Regions from separate parts of the Paenibacillus tundrae genome, predicted to be linked through region 4. Evidence: riboswitches for the same ligand, from Rfam matches in the RefSeq annotation. Region 4 holds a riboswitch; each other region holds the start of a gene.
What was found. A riboswitch is a leader RNA that binds a small molecule or an ion and turns the genes downstream of it on or off. The one in region 4 is predicted to bind cyclic di-AMP.
Positions count from the first base shown of each region.

Region 1 (7,360 bases), 1.5 Mb from region 4:
GAGTGAGGGGTCGACGCCGTCCATCGTATCGGGATTGCCGGATTTTCCTATGGCGCAGATGAGTCCATCGCGGATACCGATATCGGCTTTGACGATTCCCCAATGATCAATGATGATTGCGTTGGTGATTACAGTATCAGGGGTGCCATCACTACGAAGGGCATATGCGGATTGACCCATGCCGTCGCGGATGACTTTGCCGCCGCCGAACTTGCTCTCGTCTCCGTAGATGGCATAATCGTGTTCGATCTCAGCCCAAAGTTCTGTATCTGCTAGTCGGACGGCATCGCCGGTTGTCGGCCCGAACATGGAAGCATATTGCTCACGGCTCATTGATTTCATGGAGAATCACTCCCATCCTGCTTCAGTGGGGCAAAAGTCTTCAGGAACGTGTCTAGCTTCTGAGAATCGGGAGGGTGATCTATGGCGCCTTCGGTTAAACCGTTAAAACCATAGATTTGTCGTTTGCCGCCAAATGTCGTAAGTTCGATAGGTTTCTCCTCACCGGGCTCAAACCGAACAGCAGTACCTGCCGGGATATGCAGGCGATGTCCATAAGCCGTTATGCGATCGAATTCCAATGCAGCATTAACCTCGTAGAAATGCACGTGGGAACCGACTTGTACGGGACGATCCCCGCGGTTCAAAACAAGTAATCGCGCTGTTGGGCGATTGGGGTGACAGATGATTTCGTCCTGCTTCAAACGATATTCACCAGGAATCATGATGTTCTCCTGCCTTTCTTAGCGTATGGGCTCGTGTACGGTAACGAGCTTTGTACCATCGGGAAAAGTAGCTTCTACCTGTACCTCGGGAATCATATCCGGTACACCTTCCATGCAGTCCTCACGTTTCAAAATGGTACCGCCGTATCGCATCAATTCTGCAACACTCATTCCGTCACGCGCGCGCTCCATGAGTTCAGAGGTCAGTAGGGCGATAGCTTCGGGAACATTTAACTTAAGTCCTCGGCCTTTGCGTTCCCGGGCGAGGTTAGCGGCTACGGTAACCAGGAGTTTTTCCTTTTCCTGCTCAGTCCAGTGCAATGTAATCCGACCTTTCCCATATGAAGTCAGTCTTGATCTCTTTTGAAGACAAACGAAAGCATGTTCATCTAATATAGAATATTATGTTAAATATACTCACACAGGGTAGGTTCGTTGTCAATGGGATTTGAATAATATTGGCATTTTATATCCATTATAATGGGTTGATGTGTTATATATATTGACATTTAAGTTTGGTGCTTCTTTGAATGCCGCATTATTAGAGGCTGGGATGAGAATAAGGGAGGAGTGGGTGCTTGAGGGGTTGAAGCGTACTCTTCGGGATAGAATCGTCCGAAGGCATTCAGCCTTCGGCGCTAACAGGATTAGAGTTCATCTATCACTACCCGAGAATACCGGAATATTGTGGGTACAGTCTGCGGATGCAATCTGGGCAAATGTCATGGGTGAACTCGGCATGAGTGTGCTTTCTGAGATAACTCTCGACGGAGTTCCATGTATCCTGTTCATCCTTAATTTGTTTACATACGGCACATATAGGAAGGAGTCCGTGTAGTGTACGTACCTCAGATAATGCTTGTTGAAGTTGCTGCTCGGCTTGTTTCTGTTCTGTGACATCGGTGTGGGCGATTAAGGCGAGTTCAGAGCTACATGGTGACTCAGTTGTTGGTAAGGGAGTGAGTTCTATGCGGAACCACCTTTGTTTCGAATTGGGAAGGCGTATCGCAATGTCGTATGTATGGTTGCTGTCAAATGGTGTTCGGATGTTTTTGAGTCGCTGGATCGTCTTATTGCTCTGATGATCTCGCTCAGGTGACGTCCATGCCTCTAGTAGATTGAGGTAAGGCAGTGTGCCGGATTCGGAATAAAAGAACGCTGGTAAGTGTGTAAAGTTGTACGTTTGACCAAGTCCTTGTCGCCAAGCGTTGTTGCAGCTACGAATGATCCAGTTGTTATCTACGATAATGAGTTGGTGGCGCATAAATTGATAAGATAGTTTCTCTAGATCGGTTGTTAAGTACCGCATTGGTCGAAACCCTCCTTATGTTCATTTGGCGAATGAGGCATGGTGATCTGCTAACGGAGATCGTCTGGAATTTGTAAAATATCTGCGACCTGATTCCGGAATCGGGTAGCCTTGCGTGTGCCGTGAATTAGGTTGGATAGACGGTATGGTGGGATGTCGTGTTGTTCGCAAAAGGTCTTCTGATCCATCTGGAGTTCGGTTAAACGGCGTTTGATGGCCCATCCGAATGGGGTCACGGGTTTCTTTTTGTTCAAAAGGGTTCACCCCTAGGTTAAAAGTAGTATTCAGTCGCTCCTACTTCGGGTAGAATGTAGGGAGATGCGCGCTGTATATTTCATTATATACGTTATTACGTCATGTAACAATTAAAAAAGACGGAAATAAGTGTATTTTATGATTTAAAATGACGTAAATTCGCAAATTCATCCATAAATGAATAACAACAAAAACACGCCAGCAAAGGAGTTGCGGCGTGTTTTTGTTCAATTGGAGAGGTATGTGTTGCGGGAGGATTCGTGGCACGCAGCTATGCTTTGAATGCATGTAACCCTGCGCCAAGCATGTGGAAGCTTGGGAATAGTGACTTCATAGACGTCGCTGTTGCTTGTGCTGGTTCATCCGCAACGGAGGCGCTGACGGTATTCCATTCATGCTCCAGGTCTGTGGTTAGGTGAACCAGCAGTTCCTGTATGTTTTGACGATCAAGGGGGATGGCTTTCGAGGCTTCCGTTATGCATGCGTTTGAGGCTGAGTGGAGATAACCGAGAACCGCCTCCTCGACGGGGATATCGAGGTAGTGGTTAATCCAGGCGTGAACAGTGGATAGGCATCCAACTGAATTATAGGTGGACAGGGTGTGCTCGAGTTTTCTAAAGTCGATCCAGGGATGGAGGGCTTGAGCGAGCTTGATTAACCGTTTGCCCATAGCAGAGGAGTGTTCCCTGAGATCTGGAGGGGTTCGCTGAACGTGGACTAGTTTGTCAATAAGAGCTGTTCGCCATGTGTCCTTCTGATCCGCTGCACTGTAGATGCCCTTAATCGCCATTCCTTCCAGGCGCACAATGCTCGGATGTAATTGACAACGCATGAATGATTCCAGGTCTGCTACGTTGCGGATTGAACCTTCTGCTATAAGTGCATCCATGCCGAATGAATGAGTGAACCCTCCGACTTGAATAGAGGAATCAAGCAGTTTGACATAATCGAGCAGCTTATTCCCACGGTTCACGATCTTTCGCCTCCTATGTTCGTTAAATGTTATTATATATAACATTTTATTTCGTTTTGAAGCTGTTTATGAGTTTGAATCCGAATTATATGATATATATATTCACATAATTATCCGCTTTTTGTCAATTAAATCTTGTTAATTTTGTTTTATTTTCTTTATATGTTATTTAAAATAACGTACTGAGTTATATATTGGAGTGTGTGTGATAATCTTGTCATTGGAAGAGAAGTAGTAAAAGTAATATTAGTGATTATTCCATTGGCTTGCTCATTGAAGCTTATCAAGGGTAAATGAACTACAAAAATAGGTCGAACTCAAGGATATGCAACTGCTGTGGAAATATGACGATTCATGCAGGTAGAGGGGGAATTATCGTGTGAAAAAGCTGAATTTAAAAAGTACTTTACTTTTATAATGAAACCCGGTATAATCATTTTTGTTGCCGATAATTTACGACATGCGGTCGTGGTGGAATGGCAGACACGCTATCTTGAGGGGGTAGTGGGCGTATGCCCGTGGAGGTTCGAGTCCTCTCGACCGCATCATAATGCAAGACAGAAGAAGCTTCCGAACTCGGAAGCTTCTTTTTTTGTTTCTACCGTTTTTATTTTATTCTAATCATTAAGCCCGACCGATTTGAAGTAAACGTACGATTTCGCCATCGATAAGCTCTCTACTTACTTGGATGAATCCTAACGATTCATATAACGTCCCGGCGATTCGATTGTCTGGTCGATGTCCAATCATAATCCTTGTACCATTAGAATTACGTCTACTTCTCCGAAACATTGCAGTAAGTACTTTTTTCATACCACATCACTCCTCTCAACAGAACACTCTAATGTATATCCTGGGCCCTTATGCCAAAATAAGCTCGTGAGTGCAAAAAAAAGCCACCGACTAGAGAATTCCTGCTTAAAGCTGTGGTCTCCGGTTAGATGGCTGTTGGTTGTTCAATTTATTTTTTTAGTAATTTCTCGATGTCAGCTTCGATCTGATCAGGAGTTGTTTTGGGTGCGTAACGCTTTACGACACGTCCGTCTTGATCCACTAGGAATTTAGTGAAATTCCATTTGATTGCTTTGGAGCCGAGTAGGCCTGGAGCCTCTTTGGTGAGATGCTGGAACAGGGGGTGAGCGTTCGATCCGTTGACATCGATCTTCTCGAACATCGGGAAGCTTACACCATAGTTCATTTGACAGAACTCAGCAATATCATCGGATGAGCCTTTTTCCTGTGCAAACTGATTGCTCGGGAATCCGAGAACTTCAAAATTGCGATCTTTGAATTTATTGTACAGCTCTTGCAGCCCTTCGAATTGTGGTGTCAATCCACACTTACTAGCTGTATTCACAATAAGCAGCACTTTGTTTCGGTATTGAGACATTTCTTGTTCTTGGCCTCGAAGGGTATTAACTTTGTATTCATAAACGGTCATGAAAATCGCCTCCTATATCGAATGAATGATTCCTTTTTCGTATATATCTATTATATTGGTTACAATTAAATAATGCAAAACTAATATTGGATAATTATAGTTTTAGCTCTTTTTGAGCTTGAATTGGTCTTCATATGGACGAATAGGTAGAAGATTTTTGTGATCACGAGAATTAGAGAGCTTAGGGGAGATGGATGAAGCAAAAATATGTTGTAAGCGATATCATTGGGTTGAAACGGCATAAATCCGTCGATTCGGTGATCTATGTACACTTTACATCAACATGACCTCGGTGTATGATTCATATCGTAATTTCTAATTTAATTTCTATTGTACATGAAAAAACGAAACAAACGATAATATCGATCTAATCAGTAATGATGTAAGAACGATGTTTTAATCGCTGAGTTTCCATTCATTCATGGGTGGAAAACGGGGGAACCAACAGGATGCGCTGTTCTAGGACGGTATGGATCCATGGGGTGAATTTTCCGGTAACAGCCGGAAATAGGGCGACTCTCGCGCCCGAATCCGTCAGCTAACCTCGTAAGCGTTAAAGGGAGAGGCAACAAGCCGTACGCTGGTTCATGGTGTTTTTGCCATGGATTCTTTAAGAAGCGTCCGGGAGGCCTTGGTCCCCCACGCTTCTTTTTTGTTGTCTTTTCACGCTAAGGGAGGAACGAATGATGGATAATGAGATGATTTTAGTAACTGCTCCGAACGAAGCGGGGCGCAAATTTATCAAACTATTGATGTACAAAAAAATGCCGTTTGCCGTTCTGACCAACAGTGCAGGGGAAGAGCGGAAACTCCGGAAGTTCGGGGTAGAGCATGTCATTCGCATGAACACGGCTGCGGCAGAGAAATGGTTTTTACCTCAGAGTAGTGTAGGTAATGTTTTTATTTTTGAGAATAGTCTGAACTTGACCTGCCGTTATTTGCAGATCTGTCGTTCGTGGACATCTAAGTCGCTGTGTGTGATTACAGAACAGAGCCATCCAAAAGGAATTTATCGAGGCATGGGTGCCGATCGGATTGTCTATTCATTAAACGGAGAAGTGGGCTTCCTGCTTAACGGTTGATGCTGCAACCGATGATTGCTCCCTTGTCAGGTGCCTGATATAATTGAACGAATAGATCATTAAACTTATGAACAAAGGGTAAACGGAATTTTGAGGAGACTCATGCATGAAGTGGGTCTTCTTTTTTATTGTTTAGGGGATGTAGCAAGATAAGGAGGAATAGTTGTGCCAGATGTACGTGGGTTAAAATGGTTGTTCTTCGATGTAGGAGATACGCTAGTGGACGAATGGGAGCCTGTAGACGATATTATCGGTCAGTTCGTGAGAGAAGCCTGTGCACTTGGATATCCGGTGCAGATCGAGACTGTACGGGAGATATTTGTCACCTGTTACCGAAACTACGAGGCATGGCCAATGAAAGTGGCGATACGTACGTTGATTAGCGATGAACAGCATAGAGAGCAGATCCAGGCTAAATTAAAGTTTCGTAAAGAGCTTGAGCAACCCTATGCGTGTGCTGGTTCAGTGCTGAAATCACTGTCACGATATTATCGAATTGGCATCATTGCTAATCAGAGTCCGGGTACGGAGGAACGGTTAGAGCGTTACGGCTTGCGTAAGTATGTGAATGTACTTGCTTGTTCTGCTGAAGAAGGAGTGTCTAAGCCTGATCGTGAACTGTATGCAGTGGCATTGAAGCAGGCGGGATGCAAGGCTGAGGAAGCAGTTATGATCGGAGATCGCATCGATAATGACATCGTTCCGGCGAAGAAGCTGGGAATGCGAACGATACGCATTTTACAGGGGTATGGACGGTTCCAGCCTGAGCTTGAAGATCAGGATCACCCGGATTGGACAATTGATAATTTAGAGCAGCTTCTTCCTTTGCTTTTACCAGATCAAGACTAGGAGATACATACTCCAAAATAAGATTTATGCTGATGACCCTACTGGAGCATATCGTTCTAGAAAAGGATAAATAAGAGCCGACCATTTCAAGTGAACGTTTCACTTGGATGAGTCGGCTCTTTTTATTTGAATTAAAACAGCGCGATGGTCTGAATAATGAGATACACATTCAGGACAACGATGACTGCAGCGATGATCCAGGACGTAATTTTCAACCACAGTTTGTTAGCGAATGCACCCATACTCTTCTTATCACTTGTAAACATGACCAGCGGAATAACCGCAAAAGGAAGCTGTAAGGAAAGTACAACTTGGCTTAGGATCAGAAGTTCCTCTGTTCCATGCTCTCCTGCAATAGCGGTCACAATGACGGCAGGAATGATTGCAATCAGGCGAGTGACTAGACGTCGCAGCCATGCAGGAATTCGAATGTTGAGGAACCCTTCCATAACAATCTGTCCGGCCAGAGTGCCAGTGAGTGTCGAGTTTTGACCTGATGCCAATAGAGCAACGCCGAACAGAACACTTGCAACAGTGGTACCGAGCAGGGGTGTGAGCAGATGGTAAGCATCTGCAATCTCGGCAACCTGTGTCATACCAGCACTATGGAATACTGCCGCAGATACGATCAAGATCGCTGCGTTGATGAACAGCGCGAGTGTAAGTGCAATCGTGGAATCCATCGTTGTATAACGAATGGCTTCTTTTTTACCCTGCGGTGTCTGT
Region 1 covers NZ_CP145605.1:1,541,359-1,548,718, forward strand. The annotation lists gene ureC (urease subunit alpha) at 1-342, opposite strand, end outside; gene V6W81_RS06610 (urease subunit beta) at 339-725, opposite strand; gene V6W81_RS06615 (urease subunit gamma) at 744-1,046, opposite strand; gene V6W81_RS06620 (hypothetical protein) at 1,390-2,034, opposite strand; gene V6W81_RS06625 (hypothetical protein) at 2,085-2,288, opposite strand; gene V6W81_RS06630 (urease accessory protein UreF) at 2,561-3,262, opposite strand; tRNA gene V6W81_RS06635 (tRNA-Leu) at 3,725-3,807, shown strand; gene V6W81_RS06640 (hypothetical protein) at 3,887-4,075, opposite strand; gene V6W81_RS06645 (glutathione peroxidase) at 4,224-4,703, opposite strand; cyclic di-AMP (ydaO/yuaA leader) riboswitch at 5,095-5,271, shown strand; gene V6W81_RS06650 (hypothetical protein) at 5,387-5,785, shown strand; gene V6W81_RS06655 (HAD family hydrolase) at 5,951-6,634, shown strand; gene V6W81_RS06660 (Nramp family divalent metal transporter) at 6,766-7,360, opposite strand, start outside.
Region 1: another riboswitch for cyclic di-AMP. It lies ahead of V6W81_RS06650 (hypothetical protein); the one in region 4 lies ahead of V6W81_RS00150 (3D domain-containing protein).

Region 2 (7,360 bases), 2.7 Mb from region 4:
GACATTTCATTGCTTGCTTCAGCCTGTGCTTCCATTTGCATCATTTTTTCTTCCATACGCTTCATTCCAGCACTAGCAGTATCGGAACTGAATCCGTTCAGCGCTTTGTTGATTTCAGTTTGAGCCTTCGCAGCATTATAACGAGCAACCAAAGTCTCACGTTTGTTTTTCATTTCCGTTAATTGCTTGCGCATCTCATCTAACTTACCACGCAGATTGTCAGCGGAAGCTTTATTCTGGTCATAGCTTGTTTTGTATTCAGCCATTTTTTCTTCAGCCGTTTTCTTCTCTTCAAGCGCTCGGCGAGCCAAATCCATATTTTGTGCGCGAGCTGCGGTGTGCGCTTGCTCTTCGCGTTTCTTCACTAAAGCTTCTTGCTCTTCATAAAGCTGCTTGAACTTCTTCTCAATGGCGATCTGTGCCGCTACAGCCTTCTCCGCATCTTGCAAATCCTCTTGCATATCACGGATATACTGGTCTGTCATTTTGATTGGATCTTCTGCCTTATCAATGATGGAGTTAATATTGGACATCGTTAGATCTCGTAAACGTTTGAAAATGGACATTATGTTATTCCTCCTAGTCGATATTACAACCTTGTATATAATCATACATACGTGATAAACCTCAACCCGTTTCAATTTTAGCAAAAAAAATCAAAACAAACTTCTTCATCATGTAAAATTATTCTTTTAATTGACCTTTTATCAGCAGATGTTCATCAAGGAGCCTCTCTGCAGTCTGCACGATTTCATCAATCTGCATGCGTGTGATCGCATCAAAATGAATGCCCATAATGACCGTCACCGTAACCTTCAACTGATATGCCGCCTTGCGCGCAAGCCTCTCGCATAACTCCTGCTCCTTATGCCCTGGGACATGAAATGTAGCTCCACTAAGACGATCGTGATCTACATAATAGGTTGCCACCGCTCCTATGTGTGCATCGCCGCCTGTAACCATGAATACTTTGTCCTGCCCCACGTCTACAACCTGTAATCGAATTGAACTCAAATCATATTTACTCATACTAATCCACCTATCCTTTTCTCTATCTCATGTTATGGTCCGAATTATGAACAAGATTCGAGAGACTGACAATGAAACATCTCACAAGTCGAATAAATCAAGATTACATCGGGCATACCATAGAGAACGCATTTTTGGAAAAGGGGGCTGCTATTATGCGTATTCGCCTCATCGCAATATCATTTATCGTCTTTCTCTTGAGCGGAAATTTCGCTCCTGCTCATATGTCAGCTGAACCGAACCAAGCCAGTTCACCTGTCACGGAGTTTGATGCACAAGGCGATGAACAGCTCACGCTAGGTCAACTAAGACAGAAATATGCTGATACGTTCAAGACGAATGGGCCTTCCACCAAACAGGTTGCTCTGACTTTTGATGATGTTCCTGATCCAAGGTTCACTCCACAGGTATTGGATGTTTTGAAAAAGTATAAAGTCAAAGCGACTTTTTTTATTGTAGGCAAGCGGGCAGAGAAACATCCGGCTCTAGTCAAACGTATGGTTCGCGAAGGTCATATCATGGGTAACCACAGCTATAGTCATCCTGAATTCAGTAAGCTGACGATGAACGATTTTCGCAAACAAATTTTACATACCGGGGATATCATTCACAATTTAACCGGGTATACGCCAAAAATGATTCGCCCACCTTACGGGGATATTAATGAGAAGCAGCTCCAATGGGCTCAGAAGCAGCAATATAGCATTGTGAACTGGAATGTCGATTCACTCGATTGGAAAGGTCTTTCCAAAGATGAAGTGAAGCAGAATATTTTATCGGCTGTTAAACCAGGGTCGATCGTTCTTCAACATGCAGGAGGCGGAGTGGGCTCTAACCTTCAGGGAACGATTGATGCGTTACCAGAGATCATTGAGGAGCTTCGAGCACGGGGATATAGCCTTGTAACACTGGACGAGATGTTAAACATCTCTAAGAGCAAGTAATTCCAGCATAGGCACTTTAAGAGAAACGTTAAACTAAAAAGGGCGTCTCTACTCACATCAGACTGTGAATGGAAGACACCCTTTTTCATTTTGTTTGCATGACGTTTATTTTAGAATGTAAAGCTCAACATCTTGGAAACCGAATGTGCTCACGGATTGTTTACTGCCAGGAATGAAAATATCAACGCGTTTACCTTTAATCGCACCGCCTGTATCTCGCGCCGTAGCTACAAACGCTTGTTTCGGCAGTCCTGGGTGTGTGTGACCTGTCACGAGGACTTTCGTTCCCAGCGGGATCACACTTGGATCTACAGCGATTGTACCCAATTCAAGCGGATTACCGAAGTAATCTACAGCACCCCATTTTCCGTTTTCGGATGGATCTGCAGAGTACGCTGTTGCCTTCATTTCAATGGACTTGCTGTAATCAAATGTTTTGCCCCAGGCTTCAACCACTTTGCTGTCTGCATTGACATCCAAGCTTGCTGTTGTGATCGTTTTAGCCTCTGCTTTGGCTGCTGGAGCCGCTGCTGCTGAGACGGTGTTGGCTTTTCCAGGTACAGTAATTTTCAGCCCACCATAGATGTTATAAGGTGAAATATTTGCATTTGCTTTAATGAGTGCTTCCATACCTACACCATACTGTTTGGATAAAGTATAGAATGTATCCCCCTCTTTGGCCACATGAACAGAGTCAGCGTAAGCTGGAACGGCCTGAATGAGCATAGCTGCTGTCAGCAATGCTGTTGCTGCTTTCGCAATACGTTTCTTGTTAAACATGGTCTTCCTCCCTCATTATGCCTGCGAGGTTAGTTGTCGGATTCGGATGGAGGAAACCACCCTATAGGTTCAATCACATGCCCTTAACGTTATGTACGCCCTAATTCACCCCTAGCAGTACGCGAACATCAATCCTCGTTTCTGCATCGTTACATCCCCCGCACTTCCTCCTCGGAAGTTTCGGCAGGAACAATATATCACAATCTTGTAACCTATAGTTGTAGTAAATCTTACCAGTACGTTTATGACACATCAAAATTGGTTAATAAAACAAGCCTTTTTCATATTAATAATTCATATATGTCTTCTATATAAGTAACAAAAAAGTTACCTTTTATTCCATTGATCCTTCTGATTATGTATCTCCGGAAAACAAATAAAAACAACCCTGCCGACGATGATGTCGACAAGGCTGTTTGTTACTCTTCATTCAATAGTGTATCCCCAGCTGCTCGGCAGCTTATGATCACATTACTATAGAACTTTGGCAAGAAAATCACGTGTACGAGCATTCTTAGGTGCACCAAACACTTCATCAGGTGTTCCTTGCTCAATAATTACTCCGCCATCCATAAACAGAATTCGGTCTCCTACTTCACGAGCGAAGCCCATCTCATGCGTAACAATGACCATCGTCATTCCACCCTCTGCCAGGCGTTTCATGACATCAAGCACCTCTCCAACCATCTCTGGATCGAGTGCTGAAGTTGGCTCGTCAAACAACATTACATGTGGTTGCATCGCCAAGGCTCTCGCAATCGCAATACGTTGTTTTTGTCCACCTGACAACTGGTTAGGGTATGCATCTTTTTTGTCAGAAAGACCCACCGTTTTAAGCAAATCGGCTGCAATCTGATCTGCTTCCTGTACCGATTGTTTCTTTACTTTGATTGGAGCAATCGTGATGTTCTGCTGAATCGTCTTATGAGGAAACAGGTTGAAATGTTGAAACACCATACCCATCTTTTCACGCGTAGCATTGATGTTATGCTTCGGTTCTGTAATTGAAACACCTTCGAATAGGATCTCGCCTGAAGTCGGCTGCTCAAGCAGGTTCAGACAACGCAAAAATGTACTTTTACCCGAACCGGATGGTCCAATGACAACGACAACCTCGCCTTTGCCAATCGTGACATCAATGCCTTTTAATACTTCATTTTTTCCATAGGATTTATATAATTGACTAACGTCGATCACTTGCATTCAACTTCCTTTCCAGTCGTCCGAGCAGCTTGGACAATATGAAGGTCATTACAAAATAAATAGCTGCTGCAATAAGGAATGGATTCATCCCTTGGTACGTAATATTTTTGACCACACTTGCTTGATACATAATGTCGACCATACCAATAACCGAGATGATGGAAGACTCTTTAATAATCGTTACGAACTCATTACCGATTGCAGGTAATACGGCCTTGAACGCTTGTGGCAATATAATGTAGCGCATCGCTGCACCTCTACCCATACCCAGTGAACGAGCAGCCTCTAATTGTCCACGATCTACACCTTGTACCCCTGCACGGAAGATCTCCGCAAGGTAAGCACCACTGTTGATGGAGAGTGTGATTACACCGGCTTGTAGCGCCGAGAAATTAATTCCGAAGGTCAGTGACAATCCATAATAGATAATCATCAATTGCACGAGCATTGGCGTACCACGAATCAGTTCAACATACGCTGTACCGATCCAACGCAGAATAGCCATATCATGCATACGGAACATACAGATAATCAAACCGATGATTACCCCGAACAATACACCGAGTGCAGATAACAAAAGGGTATAACCTATCCCTGTCGCATAGAAGCTTTTATACGCCCAGAATACTTGAAAAATATTTTTGGTATCTTTACCTGCCATCAATTGGCTTGCTTCGGTTACCATTTCTTCAATTCTATTTTCGCTCTTAAGCCGTTCCAACGTACTATTTACGGCATTTAGCAACTCGGTATTGCCTTTGCGAATCCCGATTGCAGCCTCGACCTGCTCTTCGTCCACCACAATAGGTGCAAGACCGATGGCATCGTCCAGATAACCAGCAGCTACGGTATCTTCTACAATCGCAGCATTTACACGCTTGGTCTGCAATTGCAGAACGATATCGGAGATTTTATCCAGTGCCGTTAATTTGGCACCCGAGATTCCCTGACCAATGGTTTCCTGAATAGAACCCTTTTGAACCCCGATTTTCTCATTTTGCAGATCCGCCATCGTTTGATATTTATCTGTATCCTCGGTGCGAATCATAATGACTTGCTTCGATTTATAATACGTATCAGAGAAATCGATACTTTTCTTACGCTCATCCGTTGGTGTCATACCTGAGATGACTAAGTCCACACGACCACTCTGGAGTGCCGGTAGAAGTCCGTCAAATCCCATATCCTCAATGACAAGCTCTGCTCCCAGATCAGCAGCGATTTCTTTTGCAATTTCAATATCAAATCCAACAATTTCATCTTTTCCATTAATCACTTTATGGAATTCATATGGTGCGAAGTCGGCACTTGTGCCGAGCACCAATTTTTTACCGCCTGAATTGTCCGTAGTGCCGCTTGCGAGTACCGTCGGTACAGCAACTGTCAACATCAGTACAAAGGCCAGCAGCATCATGGTATAACGACTAATCAATTTCAACCCTGTTCTCCCCTTACAATACTTTGTATACGACTTTGTCCATAGTTTTACTTCACTCGATATATCTGCTTTTGAGAAGCTGCCCATAAAAATGATGCATAAGCCTCATATCGATGCCTGAGTCATTATAAAGTACAATGCATGATTATGCAATGCATTTTGTTTTTACAAATCTTGACTTGTTTCTGAAAAATGAGAGCAAACATGATATAATCATTTCACTATTTTTATTTTCTTGCAGAAGGAGCCTGTTATGACACATTCCAAATCACAAATTTTAACGGTTATTGACCAATATGCTTCCCGTTTTAAAGAAATTTCATCATACATCGGTGCAAATCCCGAACTTGGCAACGAAGAGTATCTTGCCTCTGCTCGCTTAAAAGAAGAATTAACATATCATGGCTTCGAAGTAGAAGCGCCGATTCTCGGACTTGATACAGCTTTTATTGGAACTTACACCGCTGCTAAGTCTGGGTCAACCATCGCTTTATTGTGCGAATATGATGCCTTACCTGAGATTGGTCATGCCTGTGGACATCACCTCATCTGTATGATGAGTCTCGGCGCAGCTGTAGGTCTCAAGTCGATCCTCGATGAAGTGGGAGGAACCCTTAAAGTGTTCGGTACACCTGCCGAAGAGACGCGTGGTGCCAAAGTTCCTATGGCCGAGGCAGGCATGTTCGATGACTGTGATATTGCGATCATGGCTCACCCTTATTATGCTTATGAAAGATCAGGAAGCTCGCTCGCAATTGATGCCGTGCAGTTTGAGTTCCATGGCAAATCTTCTCACGCTGCAGCTAGCCCGCACGAAGGCATCAATGCACTCGATGCAGTCATCCAAACCTTTAATGGCATTAATGCTTTTCGGCAACAGGTCAAAAGCACTGTTAGAATTCACGGTGTAATTAATCATGGTGGACAAGCTGCGAACATTATCCCTGATTATGCTTCTGCTCAATTTTATGTACGGGCTTCCACTCGTAAAGAACTGAATGTCCTCACCAAGCGGATCATTCAAATTGCAGAAGGATCGGCATTGCAGACTGGATGTAAGCTGGTCACGTCCAACTATGAAACTTCTTATGATGAGATGGTAACCAACGAGCGCTTATCAAACACATTTAGCGAAAACTTAGTTCAACTCGGGATTCCACAAGAAGAGATCGTAAGTGGCAATGATCATGGCTCGATGGATATTGGTAATGTATCCCTTCGCTGTCCAGCGATTCACCCTTACATTCGTGTTGTGGATGAAGTTCATACCCTGCATTCCATTGAGTTCCGTGATTTGGCTCTACAGGAACGTGCGCTTGACGGTATGATTCTAGGTGCCAAGGCGCTTGCAACAACCGCTTACGATGTACTAACTCAGCCCTCATTGCTGGAAGCGATCCAGTCTGAGTTTAAGCAGCTTAAATATTAATCAGATGAATTAAATCATGCTGCTCAGAGTCTACTCACTCCCTTGATTAGGGGTTCAAGAGTAGGCTTTTTCTTTATGTAGAGTATGTATATAGACCACCAACCTGGAGATGCTGTGAAAAGGATATGAAAATGTTGAAAAAAAACGCATAATTTCCATAACTTAGGCAGAAAAAACGATTCAACGCTCGCTAACTTGGTTATATAAACATACCTTATCTTATAATTTCAGGAGGTGCTGTCATGCTGCTTGAAGCGTTGTACCACGTTCCTCGAGACAAATGGGCTTATGCCTACGATCCGTCTACGATCCATCTGCGTGTGCGCACCAAGAGAAATGATGTACAGTACGTGACTGCACTCACTGGTGACAAATATGATTGGTCAGGTACCTTCCGTGAAATTCAACTTGAAAAGGCTGCTGCGGACAGCATGTTCGATTATTGGGAGATCGCGGTTAAACCAAAATTCAAGCGTGTGTCCTACATATTTCGAATTACATCAGACTCGGAAAATATATATCTGGCCGACGATGGCA
Region 2 covers NZ_CP145605.1:3,834,560-3,841,919, forward strand. The annotation lists gene V6W81_RS17145 (PspA/IM30 family protein) at 1-566, opposite strand, end outside; gene V6W81_RS17150 (hypothetical protein) at 685-1,029, opposite strand; gene V6W81_RS17155 (polysaccharide deacetylase family protein) at 1,185-1,973, shown strand; gene V6W81_RS17160 (3D domain-containing protein) at 2,079-2,753, opposite strand; cyclic di-AMP (ydaO/yuaA leader) riboswitch at 2,756-2,949, opposite strand; gene V6W81_RS17165 (amino acid ABC transporter ATP-binding protein) at 3,228-3,950, opposite strand; gene V6W81_RS17170 (ABC transporter substrate-binding protein/permease) at 3,937-5,394, opposite strand; gene V6W81_RS17175 (M20 family metallopeptidase) at 5,648-6,823, shown strand; gene V6W81_RS17180 (alpha-glycosidase) at 7,066-7,360, shown strand, end outside.
Region 2: another riboswitch for cyclic di-AMP. It lies ahead of V6W81_RS17160 (3D domain-containing protein); the one in region 4 lies ahead of V6W81_RS00150 (3D domain-containing protein).

Region 3 (7,360 bases), 2.2 Mb from region 4:
GCAAACGCGGTTATAATATGGCTCATTTCTCCAAATTCGTACGTCCAGGCTATCTGCGAGTGGATGCAACGAAAAACCCAGATACCAATACGTTTGTGTCTGCCTACAAAGGAGATAACAAGGTTGTCGTCGTCGCAATTAACAAAGGAACTTCTGCAACCAGTCAGCGATTTGTCCTGCAAAATGGTAACGCCTCTACTGTATCCTCATGGGTAACGGATAGCAGCCGTAACCTAGCAAGTGGAGCACCGATCAATGTGTCTAACGGCGCATTTACTGCACAGCTTCCTGCTCAAAGTGTAACCACATTTGTAGCGAATATCACTGGGCCAGGAAGTGGTAACACAAGTGGTACAACGTATGAAGCTGAAACAGGAACTACCCTAACTGATGCTGTAGTTGAGACAATCTACCCAGGTTACACCGGCTCGGGGTATGTTAATTTCAATGCACTAACGAACTCTGCCATTCAATGGAATAATATTAACAATGCGACAAGTGGTACCAAAAACGTAAAGTTTCGTTATGCATTAGAGAGTGGCACGCGTAACCTCGATGTGTACGTTAACGGAAACAAAGTGATCAGCAATACCTCTTTTTCAGCAACAGGAAGCTGGTCGACATGGGGCGAGAAAACCATTCAGGTACCCATGAATTCTGGAACGAATACCATCAGAGTTGTAACAACAGGTACAGAAGGGCCTAATATCGATAACATTACAGTTACAGCATCATAATACGTGTAGTAATATAATTGGCAAAAAATTGCCCAAGCCTGTGATTAGTCGTAGGTCGTTGTAACCGACAATGGATGGACAAGCTGTGAGATCCCCCATATGAGTTCAAAAAAAGGTTCCCCGATAGACTAATGTCTAACAGGGAACCTTTTCATTCGATGCGGTCGAGAGGACTCGAACCTCCACGGGGGGTTAGCCCACACGGACCTGAACCGTGCGCGTCTGCCAATTCCGCCACGACCGCATATGTATATCTCCGTGATATATATGTATCTCGGCGACAAAAAATAATATATCACGCAAGCATCTACATGTCAATATACAAATGCTCAGGAAGAAACCCGATCCAGATAGTCACTTCCGGATCGGGCTTCATGTTTAGGAGCTGGCATATGATCTGGCACGATTGGTACCAGTTTAGAATCTAAATTAAGTTACAGCTTGGATGGCCAGTTACCATACCATGCATAACCGCCTCTTCTTTCTTTGTCAATATCGCTCAATTTGTATTTCACGATGCCGTCACGACCGATAAAGATGGGTTTATCCGTTCCAACTTCATAGAAACGAGCCCAGATTGGTGCAGCTTTGGAATCAGCAATAATTTTGCTATCGCCGTTCGCTCTTTCATATCGGTAACCGGTGATCTTCACTTTGTTAAACCAAGCTTCGGCTCCCTTGATGGATGCTGTAATTTTGGCGTTGGAAGGTCTTGTTTTCAGGAATTTAACAATCGTTACACTCTCTCCAGCTGTTAATGATGGTACTTCATAGATTCTTGCACCTGCAGGCTTAAGTGTGCTTGAATCATGCTGTTGCCCCCATGCTGTGAGCTTGCCACCTGAAACTACCTGTGTATTCAAAATCGCATCCACACCTTTAGCAACCGCATTTTTACTACGATTGGCAAGGTTGCTGTCAATAAAGGAGAAGTCACCTTTTCGTGTCGCAACTTCATCCAACATGTACATTACATTAATCATCGCATCATCATTGTAGGTAATATGTTTGTGATAACCAGAACTTTGATAAACTTGAGGCCACCCACCATTGGAATACTGCATATTCAGCAAAAAGTTAATTCCCTTAATCGCGGCAGCAGAATAACGTGGGTCGTTTGTCTTTTTGAATTCTTTAGCTAGTCTTCTAATTTCTGAGTATGTAGCTTTATTGTCGATCGTAGATTTCGCCCACTCACCAGTGGATTGCTTATATTCTTTTCTCCAGCCTCCATCGGCTCTTTGATTCTTCAAGATATCGGATATGCTTGCTGTTGTTCCCGAAGCATCCGCAGCAGATACAATCCTAACCGGTTGAATGACCATACCTACCGCAGAAAATACCATTGAAAATGCTAGAACTAATGTAACTAACTTTGTTTTTGTATTCAAAATGATCACACACTCCCCGTTATTATTGAAATCATCCAATTCTTCATTCCACTTACTTTCACCCTCTAATTACACGTCTCTCCACCAACTCCTTTATTTGAATTAAATTATAACGACTATATTTTTATCCAATATGTGGATTGGATAGAACGATCTTATGCAAAAAAAATAACTTTGTCAATTAATGCAACATCTTGTAACATTCCGCGATTATTGTATCTATCAGAATAGTTCAAACTGCACATGACAAACCTCGAGTGGTATACACTCTAGTTTGGATTTGAATCACATATTACTATTTTGTAATTAGTTACGCTGTCATTTCGTGTTTATTCTTCATAAAAATCAATAGTTCCGTTAACATTGGGCGATAAAGAAGGTATTAAGATGGGTTTGACATTTACGCATATATGCAATATAGTTTCAAAAGGTTACAAAAACTTAATTATTCATTTGCCGAGTTTCATGTTTGAAAACGGGGGAACCATTTTGGGTGAATTATTCTTATACATAGGAAATATAGGGAACCTTCTACCGAACCCTTAGCTAACTCCGTAGGCAACGAAGGGAGAACATTGATTTTGAAAAAACTTATCATCTCCATTTTTGGAGCAGCAGTACTATTTACTTCAGGTGCAACAAGTACAGAGGCAAGCACAATCAACACCGTCGTTAATAACATGGCAGGTATTCCTTACAAATGGGGCGGTACAACAATGGCCGGCTTCGATTGTTCTGGATTTATGAGATATCTTTTTGATAAATATAGCATCGATCTACCCCGCACTTCCCAGCAGCAAGCGAAAGCAGGAACTCCTGTATCCAAAGCGAACCTTCGCACAGGCGATCTCGTATTCTTCAATACAATGGGTAAAGGTGTTTCACACGCAGGTGTTTACATCGGTGACGGCCAATTCGCACACGCATCAAGCAGCAAAGGTGTCAGCATCACTAAATTGTCTAACCCTTACTTCAAAGACCGTTATGTTACGGCTCGCCGAGTTACTGGCCAGTTTATGTATAATAAAATGATTGGAAAAATATAATATAACTTCGATGTACATAAATAAGGACCTATTCCCGTAGCATTTGCCAAGGAATACGTCCTTATTTTCATTGATATAGCCCCATCCTGCTTAGTGCAGCGCCTTCTGTACGCGCATTGCGCCCTGAGATAGTGCATGACCGCCGCCTACGGCACCCGCCACTGCAACGGTCTCCATGATCTCCTGATCGGTAGCACCCTTCGCACGAGCTTCCTCCACGTGATAGAAGGTACACACTTCGTTATTCGCAAATAAGCCAATGCCCAAGGCGATTAATTGTTTCGTTTTGGCATCAATGGCTCCTGGCTGAAAGCATTCTCCCGTAAACTCATGGTAAGACTTCACCACTCCCGGTAGCACATCGCTCAACTCACCAATCTGATCCTTATACGCGTGAACCTTTTCATTCATCAATGTCATATCATTGCACGCCCTCTCGGAGATAGTTCCACATCCTTCACTGTAACTATCCTTTCTCCTGAGCGAATCGATTATGCCTATAGGAGGATGGTAAATCCCGTTAGCTCATTTCCTACTCGCTAAGTGGACTCTGGCGCGGCTCGCTGAACAGCTGATAGCGATAACTACGATCGAGCTTAACCACACGTCGATTCTGCCGCCGAATGAGTACCTGCTCTCCATCCCAAGCAACAACAATTCCTGTTACATCATTGGACTCAAGCTCGTCCCTTACCACTCTAACCTTTTCACCTGACAAACGCAGGGCATCCAGCTCTGTATCACTAATCATGTCTATGGCTCCTATGTTCCAAATTAATTTACAAAAAGAGACCTAAATGACAACTCATTTAGGTCTCACGTGACTGTATTGGACTGTCATGTCATACGAAACGTATGTCCCGACTGAAATTTACCGCTGCGCGTGCTCTTTGCTGTCATTCTTCTCAAACCAAAAATCAAGCACTTTGGCGGACATCACACGTTCTTCAAGGTACTCCACTTGATGCGGTGTAAATTGCTCTTTCCAAGAGAAGGACAACTCTTCACACAAGCCTACAATCGTCAGAAGTTCTGACCAGGCAACATAGCGTTTGTACCAGAAAAATTGAGGATGTTCAATCATATAGGGATAAAGGTCATCGAATTCCGTATGTTTACAATCCAGGGCACGTTCAAAATGAACTTTCGATTCCGCCAGCTTATCAATGAAAAATTGTTCTGTTGCCGGTTGGTTCCCCATGGTGTTGCCTCCTCTCCCTAACATAACCCCATTATAAATGAATTCTGCGGTCATGCAAAGGCATTGTTCAAAAAATAGGCCCTTTTCCTTTAAAATGTCACATTTCGTTATCGTCAAACTGAATGCTTCCATCGTTCAGGGAACGAATACGTACCAAGGCTTCAACAGGAATTCCCTGTTCACGAATAGTTCGTGCTCCTGCTTGAAAACATTTTTCGACGACTACTCCGAAACCAACTAATTCAGCCCCAGAGCGTTCAATGATCTTGATAACACCGCGAGCTGCATCCCCATTAGCAATAATATCGTCTATGAACAAAATACGATCATTCTCATGAATATATTCACGAGACACCATAATATCGGTCACAATTCCTTTCGTAAACGATGGTACACGTTCACAGTAGGCATCAGGGTCAGCCAGTAGCGTTTTTTTGCGTCTAGCGAATACAAGAGGTACTCCTAGCTCATGTGCAACAGCAAAAGCTACCGGGATGCCAGAAGACTCTACCGTAATAACACGTGTTACACCACTCTCACGAAAACGTGAGGCAAACTCACGTCCCATTTCCATTGTCAAACCAGGGTCAATCTGATGATTCAGCAGTCCATCCAATTTAAGCACCTGATCAGAGATGACTACTCCTTCTTCTAAAATACGTTGTTTCAACACTTCCATGATTTGACCTCCCAAGCCTATCCTATGACGTAAAAGTATCATAGATATGACTGTCAATTCAAGCGAATCAGCTTTATTGTTACTTAGCCTTACAATCGTGCTTAAAGAATGAGCTCATTGTCATGAGTTTCCAGGGTCAAGCATACCTTGTACCATGGCACCCGCATGTCCAAACTATTCAGGGGCCTGAGAGGGGAAACGCATGAAACAGGCATTTCGGGTGCTGCAGATCGCATTTACATACATTGGAACGGTGGTAGGTGCCGGCTTTGCAACAGGTCAGGAAATCCTGCAGTTTTTTACCCAGTATGGCAAATGGGCAACACTCACCATCGGCCTATCCACCATACTTTTTGTCTGGCTAGGCACCAAAATGATGCTCATTGCACACGATACAGGCTCCCGCTCCTATGAAGATCTTAATAAGCATTTATTCGGTTACAAAGCAGGCAGATGGATCACTTGGATTACCCTTCTCATTCTCATTGGAGTGAACAGCGTCATGTTGGCTGGAGCAGGCTCCGTCTTTGTTGAACATCTCGGCTTGCATTACCAGACCGGCTTGCTCGTTACACTTGTCGGTACTTACCTTCTTCTGGGACGAGGTATCCGAGCCATCATGCAGATGAATAGTATCGTTGTGCCGATGATGCTGCTGCTCTCGCTACTTATGATTACCAGCACACTCCATCATCCTGGGGCTTCTAGATTTATCACGTTAACAACCGATAAAAGTCTGATACAGGTATGGCTGTCCCCACTCTTGTACACTTCATTTAATCTGGTATTGGCTCAAGCTGTACTCGTACCTTTAGGTAACCAGATTCATAGTCGAAACATGCTGAAGTGGGGCGGCGTACTAGGCGGAATTGGAGTAGGCTTTATGCTGCTCGCTGCTCATTTTGCAATGTCTGCACAGATGCCGGGAATAACACAATTTGAAATTCCGATGGGCAGCATTGCCTTTCAGCTTGGTTGGATCGTTCAGTCCGTTTATGTATCCCTGATTTTCATGGAAATATTCAGCACCTTTGTGGCAGATATTTATGGTATGACGCTACAGGTCAGACAAAACATTCGTGTACACCCGCGGGTCATTATGCTGGTTATTATGTTGCTATGTTACTCCTTTAGTCAATTTGGCTTCAGCTCTCTATTATCTATTCTTTACCCCATTTTCGGATGTTTGGCACTCATCTGGGCTTTTAAATTAATTATGGATCGTTGGGGCAGTTTCCGAGGGACAAAAGAAAAATACTAGTTCACTTTGTGGCAACTTGAGCTGAATAGACCGACTCTAGGATAATTCATTTATTTTAAGAGTCGGTTTTTATTTGTATTTTTTTATCTATTGTTTAGTTTTAAAAGTCAAATCAGCGTCATCGCAGTATTATGAAGAACATTCACAAGCTCATCCGAGGGCTCTGCGTTTAACTTGAAATAATGAACATACTCTTCTCGATCTACTTGATAGCTTACCTTCACGTACAGATCTGTATAAATCTCCAATGTCTCACGATCTACCTTCGATGGATCTAACAAGAACGCCCTAAATAGGGATGCCCCTGTACTTGTGCCATGTGGTGCAATTGTTGGCAGGTTATCAAAGAGGACATTTGATTCGAAAATGTTGGTTGTACCTATTTTACTCAGCATTTGTGGATGAAGATGAAAGCTCATTTGCAGCTGTTCCATCTCCACTTTGGGTTCTTCAATGAACATTTCGTAAATGATATGCTCCACATTTTCCTTATTACGATAGTTAATCGTAGCTGTAATGTTGAAATGATCGTTCACCACATCAGTTAAAAATACTTCAGGCTGATACGCAATCTTACTTTCCATATCACTTAATTCCTTGGATTGTCCACGATGATTCGGATCAGTACAACCAGCAATAAGAAGCATTATTATGGTCGTACAGGCTATAAGAGGTTTAGCCAACATCTTCAAACTTCCTTCCTCCCTTTCCTTCGAATTGAACATTTCAATTCAGTAAGTATCTAATTTGTAGTACACGTTCGCATCTATCTGTTTAATACACGCTATTAATGACTACTATTTAGAACTTAACCATAAAGTCAGAAAATAAAAAACACAGCATAACTGCTTATGTATCAGCAATTATGTTGTGTTCTTCTAAGATATCGTTATTTTATTAGGTTAAAGAGGGTTTAGCGAATTGCAAATACATTTTTTTTAGTTCATTGACTGATCTACCTAGAGAATAATGCGTCTTCGCCTTCTCACATGCTGAGCGTGCAAGCTCATAACGATAAGCTGGGTCGACCATCACCTTCTCTAAA
Region 3 covers NZ_CP145605.1:2,261,430-2,268,789, reverse strand. The annotation lists gene V6W81_RS10305 (carbohydrate-binding protein) at 1-737, shown strand, start outside; tRNA gene V6W81_RS10300 (tRNA-Leu) at 897-981, opposite strand; gene pelA (pectate lyase) at 1,172-2,128, opposite strand; cyclic di-AMP (ydaO/yuaA leader) riboswitch at 2,573-2,704, shown strand; gene V6W81_RS10290 (C40 family peptidase) at 2,710-3,174, shown strand; gene V6W81_RS10285 (carboxymuconolactone decarboxylase family protein) at 3,265-3,594, opposite strand; gene V6W81_RS10280 (hypothetical protein) at 3,707-3,925, opposite strand; gene V6W81_RS10275 (hypothetical protein) at 4,046-4,375, opposite strand; gene V6W81_RS10270 (xanthine phosphoribosyltransferase) at 4,473-5,054, opposite strand; gene V6W81_RS10265 (YkvI family membrane protein) at 5,257-6,315, shown strand; gene V6W81_RS10260 (hypothetical protein) at 6,423-7,001, opposite strand; gene V6W81_RS10255 (glycosyltransferase family 4 protein) at 7,213-7,360, opposite strand, start outside.
Region 3: another riboswitch for cyclic di-AMP. It lies ahead of V6W81_RS10290 (C40 family peptidase); the one in region 4 lies ahead of V6W81_RS00150 (3D domain-containing protein).

Region 4 (7,360 bases):
CACAAAGTTCTGAGAGTTCTTGTAGCTCCCCAGACTGTACAGATCGTAAGGCTGACGAGTCTTCAGCACGCCATCGTGCCCTGTAATGACCACAATGTCTGGCCTAACCTTCGGTAAAAGGTGATACAACGTATCGGCCATAGCAGATTCATGTACGTACTGCCCCTCCGCTGGAACGCGAAGCTGTTCGTAGAGATTCATACTTTTTTTCAAATAGTTTGGATCTCCGTCCAGGTGAAGCACTTTGCCAGGCATTTCGAAATAGGCAGGTTCTTGCTGCTGGGTCCATTCCTGACCCAATCCTTCTCGATTTCGCTGCGCCTGTTCCATCCGATTCTGCTGTAGACGTGAGAGCGTCTGGTGAGCCTTAACATGCGCCTGTCGGGTCTTAGCGCTCTGCGGTTCATATGGAACCTGTATCAAATCATCCACCGGGGAATCAGCAAGCAGCCGGAACTCGGTACCTTTAATAACAGCACTGTCCACCTGAAGGCCTTCCACCCGAAAAGTCACATCTCCTCCGTATGACTTCCGAACGACCAAGTCTCCGATATTCATCAACATAATCACCTCTAACCCATCGTATGGGCTAGCACCCGGATTGGTTCATCCGATTTTAGTACATTACCTTGCAAGACCTAAGATTTTACAAATGACAGTTCACAAGAAGGCAATTTCTAAGAAATGCATTGTCTTTACTGAAATGCCTATAGCGCTGCACGTACTCCAGCTTCCCACATCACCGTACTTAACGTTGCATACTCCTCCAAGCTGAGAGTCTCGCCACGTCTAGATGGCTGAATACCTGCTTGCTCCAATAATTGGTCAGCCTGCTCCCGGTTATCCTTTGTGAAAAAGCGAGATTTCAGATTGTTGGAAATAGTCTTTCTACGCTGTGCAAAAGAAGCCTGTACCACCTCGAAGAAGTGTGCTTCATCTGGCACCTGTACTGGAGGCTGTTCCCGAACCTTAAGTTTGATAACCGCTGATTCCACATTAGGCTGAGGAATGAATACGGTAGGTGGAACAATACAAACTAGTTCAGGTACGCTGTAGTATTGCACGGCAATACTTAAGCTACCGTACTCCTTGGAACCAGGTGCGGAAGCCATCCGCTCTGCTACTTCCTTCTGAATCATAACCACGATGCTGTCTACAGGCAGCTTTTCTTCCAATAGCTTCATCATGATTGGTGTTGTCACATAATAAGGCAAGTTCGCAACAACGCTGACTTTGTCCACTTGACCAAAATCCGTTCGGAATAACTCCTCCAGATCCAGCTTCAGTACATCGCCATGATGAACCCGTACATTGGGATAAGGCTCCATCACTTCACCTAAGATTGGTAAGAGCCGCTGATCAATCTCTACTGCCGTTACAGGCCCTGCAACTCTAGCAAGCCGCTCCGTTAGTGCTCCTATTCCCGGTCCAATCTCCAGTGCACCTTTGGACTCGTCCAAATCCGCAGCGTTAACAATCTTGTTCAATATATTTTGATCAATTAGGAAGTTCTGTCCTAGACTCTTCTTAAATGAAAATCCATGCTTCTGAATAATCTCTTTCGTTCGTTTGGGTGTTGCAATTTCCAACGTCTCTTCCATACCCTTCATTTACTTCACAATCCTTCACATTCGATTTGCGATAATGCGGCAGAGAATTCTTCTCGGGTGATCTGAAACACACTTAACCGCTTGTGAAACTGCTTACCATTACAATAACCGATGCCGAGTATGTTCCCCATCTCCATACGTCGTGCGGCAGCCTGTGGATGCACAATGAGTCCAGCAGCGATGAGATCCTCCCAATCAATCAGACTCGGTGCCCCCTCATAGGACGTATGCACACGTGCTAGGGCATGGCGAATGGCTTCTGGCGAAGCGTTCTCGACCCCAATATCTCCTTTGCGCGTTGCATCAGCCTCAGGAATGAAGGCGTGCTTACAACCCGGTACCTTATTGGCGATGATTTTCCGTATCCGCTCACCAGCATGATCTGGGTCAGTCAGAACAATGACCCCTCTCCGCTCCTGAGCAAGTGCAATACGCTTCAGAATCCGCTGATTAATGGCTGATCCGCCTGTTTCAATGGTATCCGCCTGAACCGCGCGCCTTATCGCCACCGTATCGTCACGGCCTTCAACCACGATCACTTCTTTTATCATGTTCCAATTCTTCCTTTCTAACGCAAAAAGAAGAGGAATATCCCTCTTCTCTGGCAAACGGCGGGCGAGACTGATTTCAGACCCTCCCGCCGCATATTCCGCATGAATCATTCATGCCTTATATTTTATAGCATTCCCATTTCAAAGTAAAACGATTTTAGTTCGCTTCCGGCTTCACCGGACCGATCACATAGACCGTCTTGCCTTTTTTACGTCCGAAGTTAATGGCATGCTTCACACTGTCATAATATACGTCAATCTTATTACCTTTAATAGCTCCGCCCGTATCTTCGGCACGACGGAAACCGAGACCTTCAATGTATACCCACCAGCCGATTGGAATAACCTTCGGATCCACCGCAATGGTGCGACCTTCTGTTACCCGAGTACCGGAGGCTGTTTTGGTGCCAATGCCAGGCTCTTCTGAAGAGTAAGCTGTCATAGACACATTTTTGAGAACTTTAGAATATTTAAAAGAAGTACCTGAAACGGTAATGACTTTGCTGCCCGAGGCAGAGGATTTATCCGAGTTCGATGAAGCCGTTTTTGTTGCTGTTTTTGTCTTCGAAGTGCTAGCCGATACCGTTTGGATCTCAGGCTCCTTCACAACAGGTGCAGGTTTAGCTTTGGTTCCGACAGCGATGACTTTATCTACACGATTCGTCGCAACCGACTTACCAACCATCTTTTTGGAGACTAATTCTCCATCTTGGAACACTTTCTCAATGTGTTGTACAAGTGTACCTTCTTTACCACTTACGATGACGCGGTTGTCACCTTTGTACAAGCTTGGGTCAGCCGTTTTGATAACTTTGAATGCGATGGGCTGCTCCACATCAACTGTACGCTTTGTTACACGCACTACACGGATTTTCATATCCTCTTTGATTGAAGTTCCGAGCGCAGGGTAAACTTTATCATCGCTTGTAATTTCAATACCTGACTTTTGAATTACCTCTTCTACCGATGCATCGGTTGTATACAGAGTCTTGGTGTCTCCGTCTGCCGTAATATTTACTGGAATGGCCCGCTCAATAACGATACGGTCTCCATCTGCAATCGCCCCATTCAAGGGCATGGATACCTGATCGTGAGGGCTGACTGTGATTGACTGCTCCTCTAACAATTCTTGAAGCATTCCTGTACGAGTCTCTACTGCCTGAGCTTTGCCATCGATAACCAGCGAAATTTGTTTCCCGGCCTGACCATATACGACTAACAAGATCATGATTGTAAGCGCAATTGAGAATATCGCGATCAATGCCATTTGACGCATGTTCTCATGCTTCCACCGTAACGCGAAAGACTTACTGGATGATCGTGACTCATGGGTCTCTTCTGTTTGGAATGTGCCCACTTCTCCGTCCTCCTTCATAGCCTCGCCGTCTAGAGTAATGCATGATGTCTTTGACGCGACTATACCTGATTTTCTACAGAACACGGATTAGATCAACCTAGCCGGTTCTGCACCATGAATCAATCTTCGCAACATGATGTCATCCTCCTGAATACTTACCGTATGATGACAGTATTTCTTTTATTCAAAAACAAAAAAAGCCAAAGAAAGAGTGTAAGAGGACTCTTTCGTGGCTTCCGAATGATTTTGAATATCGGAAATTCATGCACGAGGTTGCCTCTCTTTTTCCGCTTGCGAGGTTAGCTGTCGGGTTCGGGCGAAAGAGAGCCGCCCTATCTCCGGTCACCCGCTCATGGCGGATGCCCTTGAATTCACCCCGAGACCCAAAGAAGAAATCAAATAGTGCTTCGCAGATCTTTCCGCTGCTTTTGGGTCAGCGAACGATGCGCACCGGCTATATTCACCGATGTTTAAGCCCTATTGGTTCCCCCGCTCTCCGATAACGGAGACTCAGCGAGATCGATTCATGAAAGTAATGTTGTTCATCGGAAAGTGTCCCTTTGTTCATCCCCCGAACATCTGTCCAATTTTCCGCACAACAATTCACTGAAAAGATGATATCCTGTTTCGATGCATGTTGTAAAGCGTTGTTCAAGTACGTTTTTCTAAATATTTGGTTAAAATATTGTAATATTCTTGATTTATTTGGATCAAAAAGCAAATTACCTCCGCCTAGCTCACTTTTTCATCACATTTTCTCTAGTTTTTAACGAATACCAAATCGTTCCATGGCATTTTTGGTGGTTATTGCGGCAATTTCCTCTAACGAAATGCCTTTAATTTCCGCAGCTGCTTCTGCAACCAGACGTACATGCGCTGTCTCATTTCGTTTACCGCGAAATGGATGTGGAGTCAAATAAGGAGCATCGGTTTCGAGGAAGAAACGATCCATCGGTACCTTCTCCAGTACCTCTTTAGGTTGCTTCGCATTTTTGAACGTAATCGGTCCTCCAAACGAGAGGTGAAACCCGAGATCTAGACATTGTTTCGCGGTTTCCCAGCTACCCGAGAAGGAGTGCATTACTCCACCAACGTCCCCAGCCTTTTCTTCCCGCAAAATTCTCACGATGTCCTCATGCGCATCCCGATTATGAATGACGATCGGCATGTTCAGCTCACGAGCTAGTCCAATCTGTTGTCGTAATACACGCTGTTGCACATCCTTTGGTGATGTATCCCAATGATAATCTAAACCAATTTCGCCAATGGCAACGACTTTTTCATGCTTGCATAAAGATGCAATCCATTCCAAGTCACCCTCTTGCATCGTAATTGCGTCCACGGGATGCCACCCAACGGCTGCGTAAATAAAGTCATATGTCTCCGCTAATTTCATAGTGGATGGAATCGTTTCTCGGTTAAAACCGACATTAATCATGCGGCTAATTCCTGCATCAACAGCTCTTTGAATCATAGCTTCACGATCCTCGTCGAATTGGGGCGCATCTAGATGGGTATGGGTGTCGAATAACATCATGTTTCGTTCTCCCTTTCTGTCGAATCAGAATAAATAGGCTGTCTATTCACGCTTATGCAATGTGCAACCATATCTGATTTATTTTTTTTTAAAAAAAGTAAATTTTTAGGGTGGATAAAATTAGCCTATACAGGTTTTTTTTAATCAATTCGACCCTAACTAACTACAATATGTGGAATGAATCGGTCACAACACACTCTATATGTAGATCTGTTTCGGGATATATAATTTTATAAAAAAACCTAAGATTACAAAATTATGTCGATCTACATATCCTCTCCATTAAAGCAGATTACTGTATCATGAGAACATCTCAGGTTAGAAATGCTTTTTAGCATAGCTACTTTGGCATAAAGCCGCACCACCCCATCATGAGAAGTAGGGGCGCAAATGAGATGGCAACTCATGAAGAATGGTATCAACCTTATTCTGCGGATAGTATAAATGATGCTTTCCACGATGAATGCCACTGATTGAACGGACAATATCGGAAACCTCTGACAGCTCATGTAGCTGGTCCTGCCGATCTAGCAACAAGATCTGCTTATCCGTCGATTCATTCGGACGAAACACATCATACGGAAGATCGGTCGGAAAATCAATTTCAAGATCATACTCAGGATTTAATCCTGCCTTGGCGAAAGCTTCTCGCATCTCTTCAATCGTCTCTACATCGATCTGTTCAACCTCTACATACTTATATAGTCTGCGATCCATAAATCGTTCGCACAACTCACTTAGAACAGCATCGTCTTCTTTACGCCATTGCATGAATGCCGTTTGAATCAATGCCTCATCCAGTTGCAGATACTCATGAACAGCAAGTTCGCCTTCAAACAACTGCGGCAGAGGATCCAGCATGAAACGGAAATTAAATCCCTGCTGCACCAGCGTTTTAGCTCGTTTGAAAATTTGACGCAATATAATCTCAGAACTGCGGGTAACTGGATGGAAGTAGATCTGCCAATACATCTGGTACCTGGACATCAGGTAATCCTCAACAGCATGCATACCTGACTCTTTGACCACAATTCGTCCGTGGTATGGACGGAGCATACGCAAAATCCGATCAAGGTCAATCGTACCATAGTTAACACCTGTGAAATATGCATCGCGGAGTAAGTAATCCATGCGATCAGCATCAAGCGGGCTCGTAACCAAATTGACCACAATAGGCTTTTCGTACGTTTTTTGTATGACCGATGCAACCTTCTCTGGAAAGTCTGGCGCATACCGTCTTAAGATGGCCCCTACCTCGGTATCGCCCATAATGATGCGGCAAGTCCAATCTTCATGATTCATATCAAAAGCTTCTTCAATTGAGTGAGAGAATGGGCCATGACCCAAATCATGCAGTAAGGCAGCGCAGAGAGCTACAATCTTCTCTTCTTTCGGCCAATCCGAATAATGACTTCTTTCAAATTGTGAAATAATTTTACGTGTAATCTCGTACACACCTAGCGAATGTGAAAAACGACTGTGTTCTGCTCCATGAAATGTTAGATAGGATGTGCCTAGTTGGCGAATACGACGCAGGCGTTGAAATTCGGGGGTATTGATCAACTGCCAGATAATCGGGTCTTGCACATGGATATAATTATGTACGGGATCTTTGAATACCTTTTCCTCCGTTAATCGCTGTTCCATAATTGTCACTCCTTTTAATTTATTTTAATTAGTTTTGTCGTTTCTGCCCCGAAATCCATCATTGATTCGACACTATTTGTCGAACTATGTCGAAGACGGGGTTTATAATGTTTTCCAAATCGACAAAGCTGACATTCGTGTTTAAATGCGAAAAACAGCTTGCAATCCCTTACCCATCTTAATTTTATCAAAAACAGCCTTGATTTTAAGCTAATTTTAAGGTTGACTGTTTTGGGAATCGTTGGTATGATGGGTATCATAAAACATAAAATAATGTCGAATAATGACAATGATAAGTAGCTGAGAGGAGCACTGATTATAATGATGAAATCAACAGGTATTGTAAGAAAAGTCGACGAACTGGGACGGGTAGTTATTCCAATCGAATTGCGCCGTACGCTGGGTATTGGCGAAAAGGATGCTCTTGAGATCTATGTTGATGGTGAGCGCATCATGTTGAAAAAATACGAGCCAGCTTGTATCTTCTGTGGTAATGCTGAGAACGTAACTTACTTCAAAGGTAAAATCGTTTGTAACGAATGTATTTCCGAGATCCCTGCACCTGTGACAAAATAAGAAAAATCAGGTATAATGGACTTATTCAATAGTTATTTCTAACCTTTTTATATTCCTTGCTTGCCTTCCCGGTGTGAACCCC
Region 4 covers NZ_CP145605.1:29,871-37,230, reverse strand. The annotation lists gene yabG (sporulation peptidase YabG) at 1-558, opposite strand, end outside; gene rsmA (16S rRNA (adenine(1518)-N(6)/adenine(1519)-N(6))-dimethyltransferase RsmA) at 708-1,610, opposite strand; gene rnmV (ribonuclease M5) at 1,616-2,161, opposite strand; gene V6W81_RS00150 (3D domain-containing protein) at 2,319-3,518, opposite strand; cyclic di-AMP (ydaO/yuaA leader) riboswitch at 3,791-4,044, opposite strand; gene V6W81_RS00145 (TatD family hydrolase) at 4,285-5,055, opposite strand; gene V6W81_RS00140 (HD domain-containing protein) at 5,425-6,702, opposite strand; gene V6W81_RS00135 (AbrB/MazE/SpoVT family DNA-binding domain-containing protein) at 7,024-7,278, shown strand.